DNA from 2 places in the Paraburkholderia sp. 40 genome. Region 2 is predicted to be linked to the other one. Evidence: predicted binding sites of a transcription regulator. Region 2 holds the regulator's gene; the other holds the start of a gene.

Region 1 (4,418 bases), 1.8 Mb from region 2:
CTGGAATGGCGGTTTGTCGTTGGAATGCTCGCCTGTGCCGTTAGACGATTCGTCTCCCGGACCCGCGTTCGCGCCAGGCGTGCCGTCATCGGTGTTCCATACGTCGCCGGCGAACGCCTGGATCGCGGCGGTCGGCAGGATCGCGCACAGCTCGGTGAGATGCGTGCAACCGGCCGTGCCGGCCAGCAAACGGGCAGCATCGCGACGGAAGTTGTGGAACAGATTGAGCCCGATGAGGGCACGGTAGGCGGGATTGCTGGCCTGGCACAACCCTGGATAGGGCACCCAGTCGGACGACGCCTCGGCGTTGACGACATTGAGCTTGCGATCGATGGTGATGCGAAGCCAGAGTTCATGGATCGGCTGACCATTGGGCCGGACACCCGACGCAAGCGCCACATCGCGTGGCTTTTCGTCGGTCAGGCACGCTTCCACATCCCACAGGCCATCGGTTCGCTCGTAAGCTTCCGCTCTGATTGCGCGACGATGGCGCAACTGACGGGACACTGGCGGGGAAAGCGACATGCGGGAAGGAAAGGCCGGATTGGAAAACTTCTGAATTTTAGCATAACGGGTATTTGGGACAGCCCCGATTGCGCACGGCCTGGCGCCAGGTTACGGCGCGGCAATTGCCCTACCCGTCGAGACTGGCGTGTTAGTCGCCGTCCCCGATGTCGTCGATACCCTTCAGTATCTTGCCGATCGTCGCGCCGGAGAAGCCGCGCGACGCGAGAAAGCGCGCCTGCTTCGCGCGCTCGGCCGGCGTTTGCGGCAACTGGCCGAACTTCTTGCGCCAGAGCGCCTGGGCGCGCGCGAGTTCGGTTTCGCGCAATTGCGCACTCGCCTCTTCGACGAGCGCCGGATTGAGCGCGTGTTGCTTCAGTTCGCCGAGAATGCGGCTCGTGCCGAGCCGCGATGCGCGCCGATGGATCAGGCTTTCCGCGAAGCGCGAGTCGGATAGCCAGTTTTCGGCCTGCAGCGCGTCGAGCACCGTGTCGAGCGAATCGGTTTCCTCGACGTAAGGCTTCAGCTTGCGGGCGAGTTCGGCGCGGCTATATTCGCGGCGCAACAGATAGCCGAGCGCGCGCGCTTTCAGCGAACGGGCGGGGCGTTGGGATTTTCTGCTGTCGTCTTCGTCGGACCGGCCCGGCTTCTCTTCGCCGGATTGGCGGCGCGAGCGGGTGTAGGTGACTTCGGAGGGGATTGGGGAATCGAGTCCGGAGGAATCCCGGCTGGACGACGCTGCAGCGGGCGCAGACCGCGTACGCTGCGGGCCGCGGCTCGCGGCGCGGTCATGTGCGTCGAACGATTCGAACGGATCGCCGGACTCAGGCGATCCGTCCGCCGCGTCGCGCGGGCCGTCCGGATAGCGTCCGGAGTCGAAACCGGACAGCGGCCGGCCTTTGCGTATCACTTGATGCTTACTCTTCTTCGCCCGCGACTTCAGCGTCCGCGCCGGTCACGGCGTTCGCCATCGCGGTGACGCCCAGCGATTCGCGGATACGGTTCTCGATTTCCCGAGCGATGTCCGGGTTTTCGCGCAGGAATTCACGCGCGTTGTCCTTGCCCTGACCGATGCGCTCGCCGCTGTAGCTGTACCATGCGCCGGCCTTGTCGACGATCTTCGCCTGCACGCCGAGGTCGATGATTTCGCCCTGACGCGAGATGCCCTCGCCGTACAGGATGTCGAAAATCGCTTCACGGAACGGCGGCGCCACCTTGTTCTTGACGACCTTCACGCGGGTTTCGTTGCCGATCACTTCGTCGTTCTTCTTGATCGAACCGATGCGGCGAATGTCCAGACGCACCGACGCGTAGAACTTCAACGCGTTACCGCCCGTGGTGGTTTCCGGGTTGCCGAACATCACGCCGATCTTCATGCGGATCTGATTGATGAAGATCACGAGGCAGTTCGTGCGCTTGATCGTGCCGGTCAGCTTGCGCAGCGCCTGCGACATCAGACGCGCCTGCAGACCCGGCAGCGAGTCGCCCATTTCGCCTTCGATTTCCGCCTTCGGCACCAGCGCCGCGACCGAGTCGATCACGATCATGTCGATCGAGCCCGAGCGCACCAGCGCGTCGGCGATTTCGAGCGCCTGTTCGCCGGTGTCCGGCTGCGAGACCAGCAGGTCGGCGACGTTCACGCCGAGCTTGCCCGCGTATTGAATGTCCAGCGCGTGTTCCGCGTCGATGAACGCCGCGGTGCCGCCGAGCTTCTGCATTTCGGCGACGACCTGCAGCGTCAGCGTGGTTTTACCGGACGATTCCGGACCGTAGATTTCGACCACGCGGCCGCGCGGCAAACCGCCGACGCCCAGTGCGATGTCGAGGCCGAGCGATCCGGTGGAGACCACCTGGATGTCTTCGACTGCCTCACCTGCGCCGAGCCGCATGACCGACCCTTTGCCGAACTGCTTTTCGATCTGCGCGAGCGCGGCGGCGAGAGCCTTGCTCTTTTCAGCAGTCAGTCCAGCCGAGCCTTTCTTGCTTTCTTCCATGAATCGTCCTTTGCTATGATGAACGGCGTCTGAGGCAGGTGTGCACCCGTGGTTCCACTCGAATTGAGCGGAGTCTCCAGGACATCACACGAAACGCAGACACTGTATAAAAAAACAGTAGTTTTGGCAAGCGCGATTGTGATGTGAACGCGCATTTTTACTGTCGCGTCGCCCCAACTACCCACAATAATGTTCGGAGACCGCTGCGCACCGGGGCAACCCCACGGTGCCGGCAAAGCCAGGCTGGCGCATCATGCGAATTCTGATTGCCGAAGATGACAGCATACTCGCGGACGGTCTGGTTCGATCACTCCGCCAATCGGCCTATGCGGTCGATCACGTGAAAAGCGGCGTGGAAGCCGATACCGCGTTGTCAATGCAGACGTTCGACCTATTGATCCTCGATCTGGGCCTGCCCCGCATGTCCGGGCTCGAGGTGCTGCGCCGCCTGCGCGCGCGCAATTCGAACCTGCCCGTGCTGATCCTGACCGCCGCCGATAGCGTCGACGAACGCGTCAAAGGCCTCGACCTCGGCGCCGACGATTACATGGCCAAGCCCTTCGCGCTGAACGAACTCGAAGCGCGCGTGCGCGCGCTGACACGGCGCGGCGCGGGCGGCGGCCCGACCGTCGTGCGGCATGGCTCGCTGTCGTTCGATCAGGTAGGCCGCATCGCCTACGTCAACGACCAGGCGATCGATCTGTCCGCGCGCGAGCTCGGGCTGCTCGAAGTGCTGCTGCAACGGATAGGCCGGCTGGTCTCGAAAGAGCAGCTCGTCGACCATCTATGCGAATGGGGCGAGGAAGTCAGCAACAACGCGATCGAAGTCTACGTGCACCGGCTGCGCAAGAAGATCGAACCGAGCGGCGTGCGCATCATCACCGTGCGCGGGCTCGGCTACTGTCTCGAAAAAGCGGCGCCGCCGGCGAATGCGAGTGCGCCCGCCACCCCGGCCGGCTCCGAGCCGCAGACGGCACAAGCGGCACAAGCGTCCACCGCGCCGTCGTCCGCCGCGATGCCGGCGAGCCACCACTACAAATAGAGGCCCGCGATGTCCGCACGCGCTGATCGCGCCACGGCGCACGCTGCGGACCTCGACGAGGCGCGCGACGCGCGCTACGCCAATCCGTTCGCCCCGCCCGACGAAACCGAAGCCGCCGCCGAAGCGCGTCCGCGCTCGCTGTTCGGCGAAATTCTCGACTGGATGCTCGCGCCGCTGCTGCTGCTTTGGCCGATGAGCCTCGCGGTCACCTATCTGGTCGCGAAGTCGATTGCGAACGGGCCGTTCGACCGCGCGCTCGAAACCGACGCCTACGTGCTCGCGCGCCAGATCCATCCGGTCAACGGCGTCGCGGAGCTGTCGCTGCCCGAGTCGACGCGCGATTTCCTGCGCGCCGACAACGTCGACAGCGTGTTCTTTCAGGTGCTCGGCACGCGCGGCGAACTCGTGGCCGGCGAGCGTGACATGCCACTGCCGCACGAGGAGGACCGCCCGCCACCGGGCCTCGTCGAATTCCGCGACGACGTGCTGCGCGGCAACGACATCCGCGTCGCCTACACGACCGTCGAGTTTCCGCAGACGCCGGGCGCGCAGGCCGTGCTCGTGCAGGTCGCCGAAACGCTCGACAAGCGCAGCCAGCTCGCCAACGACATCATCAAGGGCGTGATCCTGCCGCAGTTCGTGATCCTGCCGCTCGCGATCCTGCTCGTGTGGTTCGGGCTGTCGCGCGGGCTCGAGCCGCTGCATGCGCTGCAGGCACATATCCGCGCGCGCCGGCCGGACGATCTGTCGCCGCTCGAAGCGCGCCGCGCGCCGCCGGAAATCGAGCCGCTCGTCACGTCGTTCAACGATCTGCTCACGCGCCTCGAACAGAACATGGAGCTGCAGAAGCGCTTCATCGCCGACGCCGCGCATCAGAT
Region 2 (4,418 bases):
CATGCACCGAGTATGTACTTAGCGTTTTCCATCCCTTGCAAGCCGAATTGCGGCGCACCATGATTGATTCAGACCGCGCTTTCCGCGCGAATGGAGAAAGCAGATGGCGAGCTACCAGAAAATCCTGTTGTGCTACGACGGCTCGCGCGAAGGCCGCAAAGCCCTGCGTTGCGGTGCCGATCTGGCGTTGGAACTGAAGGCGGAAACGCATCTGCTGTCGGTCGTCGACATGCGTTCGAGCATCGCGCAGAGCGCGGGCCTGTTGACGGACGTCGCCTGCGGCAGCTTCGAAAAAACTGCCCGCGAGATTCTGCAGGAGGGCGTGAACTGGCTGACCGAGCGAGGCGTGAGCGCGGAAGGGCATTTCGCATTCGGTCATCCGATCGACGAGATCGCCAATCTTGCCAACGAGTTGCAGGTCGACCTTGTGGTGGTGGGTCATCGCTGCCGGACTGGTTTGTCGCGATGGTGGATGGGGGCGGGCAACACGCCGCTGCTCGACCGCGTGTCGTGCAGCATTCTGGTGGCGTGCTCGTCCGCGCAGGAGCAGCAGCAGGCGGCTGCGGCGTAATGGGCTAGTGAGGGACGCGAAGCCGCGCGCCCCGTCATCTAGCCCAGATGTGTATAGACCCTGTCGCGTGGCCGGCCCCGATGGCCAGCTACGCATCCCATCCGGCCAGGCTCCGACCTCACTCGTTCAGATTGATCGCCGCGAGCTTCCACGTGACCAGACCTTCGCGACGAAAGATTGCCGAATAATTCGCGTTACCTTCGCCACGCCGGTACGTGATGACAAACTCGTTGAGACTGCGATAGCCCGCCGTGCTTTGACGCCCGGGCGGCGGTGCGCTTGCCTGCGTGGTGGTGTCGCCCGCGGCTGGCGTGGCCGGCGCTTCGCCGCCCGCGGTTGGCGGCGCGGACGGTTGCTCGCCCGGCGTGCCACGCGGCGGCATGCCGTTCAGCAGCGCCGCGACGCCGTCGGGTGTCGCATAGGCATCGACGAGCGGGCCGATCAGCGTCACGCCGATCACCGCGCCGATCGTGGCCATCTTGTTGCCGGCATCCGCCTCAAGCCGGCGTGTCAGCATGGCGCCCACCTGTTGCTTCAGGCTATCGCGTAGCGCGGGAAAGTCCACATACTGATTGACGGTTTGCACGTCACGCGCATCGGCGGCGCGTTTGAGATTGTTCACCGCGAGATACGGTGACGCATAAATAAAGCCCAGCGCGGCAATCACGATCACCACGATCAGCGTGATCAGCAGCGGCCGGGTGGCGCTGCCCTGTGTGCGTTTCCGAATTGTCATCGAATGGGACTCCACGTCAGTGATGATCTAACGTCGACCACGGCGAGGTCGAAACGATCCCATCCCGCGCGAATCTCTGAACATCCGAGGTGCTTGTTGCATGCGTACTCAGGATTCGCTCACGCTTCGAACACCGCGCCGTGCACGTTGGCTTCGTCGGCTATGCAACGATCGATCATACGGCATACGGCGTCGACCGTGCCGACCATGATCAGTCGCGACGGTCCATGATAGACCCGCACCGGCGCGCGACGCGCGGGCTCGGCGATGTTCAGCGCCGAATTCAGCGACACGCGCGCGAACGCCGGCAACGACGACGGCAGACCGGAAGCTTCGGCAGTCGCGTCGAACAGCGAGGGCGTGCGCGCAGCGGGCGCCTCGATTAGCGCGCAGGGCGTGAGCTTGCGCAGATGGCGCAGACGGCCGAACTGGCGAAAGGGCAACAGGCGGGCAAGGCGTTCCATGAGTCTCTCCAGGCGATGCGGCGTAGATGCGGGCGTAGATGCGGGCGTAAATGCGGCTTGGGTTGGACAAACCGGCGCAAGCGTTCCGGCGACAGCGAAAGATCAGAACTCGCTGGGGCGGATCAGCCCGACCGCGATCCCTTCGAGCGCGAAATCGGCGCTGCCGATTTCCACGAAGATGTTGTCGTAATCGGGGTTTTCGGCGATCAGTTCGATGCCGTTCGGCCGGCGCTTCAGACGCTTGACCGTCACGTCATCGCCAAGCCGCGCAATGATGATCTGGCCGTCCTTCGCTTCGGTGCGCTTTTGCACCGCGAGCAGGTCGCCGTCGAGAATGCCCGCGTCGCGCATCGACAGGCCGCGCACCTTCAGCAGGTAGTCGGGCTTGCTCGAGAACAGCGCCGGGTCACACGCGTAGTGCTGCGAGATATGTTCCTGCGCGAGGATCGGGCTACCCGCCGCGACCCGGCCAATCAGCGGCAACGACAACTGCATCAGGCCCGCATGCGGCAGGGTGAACTGATACGGCGCGTCCTCCTGCCCGGACAGCAGGCGGATGCCGCGCGACGCGCCGGCCGCGAGTTCGATCACGCCCTTGCGCGCCAGCGCGCGCAGATGCTCTTCCGCGGAATTGGCCGAGCTGAACCCGAGTTCGGCGGCAATTTCCGCGCGAGTGGGCGGAAAGCCGGTGCGTTCGATCGCGCGGCGGATCAGATCGAAAACCTGCTGCTGTCGTGCGGTGAGTTTTGTCATAGCCACTGTATGTATGAACAGGTGACTGTATTTTTATACAGTATTCGGCGCATTTCAAGCTTTACTTTAAGTTCGGCGCAAGGGTCGCGCTGGGACGTCGTTTATCGGCGACACGACGGCGTTTTCGGCGTCCCAACAGCCGGAGCATCTGTCGTTACCACTTTTGAGTATTAAAAAATGAAGAAACATTATTTTTAATGATGAAGGCGCTTCGATAGACTGGCCTCCGGTTGGCGCTCATGTGCACGTGACCGCGACGCAGAACAACACCAGACGCTCATCAGCGGACATCACGCGGAGAAAAATTGAAATGAACCATCGGCATACGGGGCTTGCGGCTCGAACCAGAAGACTGATCGCGGCGCTCGCCGTCGGCGCGGCGGGGGCGCTCGGCATATTGGGCGCAAGCGGCGTCGCGCACGCCGACACCTCGCTGTTGAACGTGTCCTACGATCCGACGCGCGAACTGTATCAGGACATCAATCAGGCATTCGGCAAGGAATGGAAGGCCAGGACCGGCGAAGCCGTCACCTTCAGGCAGTCGCACGGCGGCTCGGGCGCTCAGGCTCGCTCGGTGCTCGACGGACTGCAGGCCGACGTCGTGACGCTCGCGCTCGCCTATGACATCGACGCGATCGCGAACAAGGGGCTCGTCGACAAGAACTGGCAAAAGCGTCTGCCGGACAACGCATCGCCGTACACGTCGACGATCGTGTTTCTGGTGCGCAAGGGCAACCCGAAGCACATCAAGGATTGGGACGATCTGGTGAAACCGGGCGTGTCGATCGTGACGCCGAATCCGAAGACCTCGGGCGGCGCGCGCTGGAATTATCTGGCCGCGTGGGCGTACGCCGAGCATCAACCGGGCGGCAACGACCAGAAGGCCAGGGAGTTCGTCGGCAAGCTGTACAGGAACGCCGGCGTGCTCGATTCGGGTGCGCGCGGCGCGACCACGAGCTTCGTGCAGCGCGGTATCGGCGACGTGCTGATCGCGTGGGAAAACGAGGCGTTCCTGTCGCTGAAGGAGTTTGGTCCGGACAAGTTCGAGATCGTGGTGCCGTCGGTGAGCATTCTGGCCGAGCCGCCGGTCGCGCTGGTCGACAAGGTCGTCGACAAACACGGCACGCGCAAGCTGGCCGAGGCATATCTGAACTTCCTGTATAGCGAGCAAGGTCAGGAGATCGCCGCGCGCAATTTCTATCGTCCGCGTTCCAGCAAGGTGCCCGCCGATCTGACCGCGAAGTTTCCGAAGCTGAAGCTGTACACGATCGACGATTCGTTCGGCGGTTGGACCAACGCGCAGAAGACCCATTTCGCGGACGGCGGCGTGTTCGATTCGATTTATCAGCCGCAGTAAGAACCACCGCCTGAATCACAGCCAGGGGAAAGAGGGCGCGCCCAATGGGCGCGCTTTCGGCTAACCGGGGTCCGGTGGCCAGCAGTGCGGCAGTACCGCAGTACGGCAGCACGGCAAAACGAACAACCGCGCGAGCATCAACCATGAACGAGTATCCAGCATGACCACGTTGACCTTCCGCAAGCCGAGCGCATTGCCCGGTTTTGGCCTGACACTCGGCATCACGGTGGCTTATCTGAGCCTCGTGGTGCTGATTCCATTGGCGGCGACCTTTCTGAAAACCGCGACGCTCGACTGGGATCAGTTCGTACGCGCGGTCACGTCGCCGCGTGTGCTCGCGTCGTATCGGCTGACGTTTTTCTCGGCGCTAGGCGGCGCGTTGATCAACGCGGTGTTCGGCTTTCTCGTCGCGTGGGTGCTGGTGCGTTACACGTTTCCGTTCAAGCGTATCGTCGATGCGGTCGTCGATCTGCCATTCGCGTTGCCCACCTCGGTGGCGGGCATTTCGCTCGCGGCCGTGTATGCGGGCAACGGCTG

The links. Region 2 encodes LexA, which represses DNA repair genes until DNA is damaged. Its sites were predicted from a motif close to ACTGTATNNNNATACAGT; they were not measured.
Region 1: the regulator LexA is predicted to act here: its motif matches at 2,600-2,617, upstream of recA (recombinase RecA).

What each region holds. Positions count from the first base shown of each region.
Region 1 covers NZ_JBNPVY010000004.1:2,308,687-2,313,104, forward strand. The annotation lists gene OKW28_RS32430 (DUF2889 domain-containing protein) at 1-525, opposite strand, end outside; gene recX (recombination regulator RecX) at 656-1,414, opposite strand; gene recA (recombinase RecA) at 1,422-2,498, opposite strand; gene OKW28_RS32445 (response regulator) at 2,752-3,540, shown strand; gene OKW28_RS32450 (sensor histidine kinase N-terminal domain-containing protein) at 3,550-4,418, shown strand, end outside.
Region 2 covers NZ_JBNPVY010000004.1:547,492-551,909, forward strand. The annotation lists gene OKW28_RS24265 (universal stress protein) at 104-571, shown strand; gene OKW28_RS24270 (DUF2939 domain-containing protein) at 690-1,307, opposite strand; gene OKW28_RS24275 (hypothetical protein) at 1,427-1,771, opposite strand; gene lexA (transcriptional repressor LexA) at 1,874-2,524, opposite strand; gene OKW28_RS24285 (sulfate ABC transporter substrate-binding protein) at 2,835-3,881, shown strand; gene cysT (sulfate ABC transporter permease subunit CysT) at 4,042-4,418, shown strand, end outside.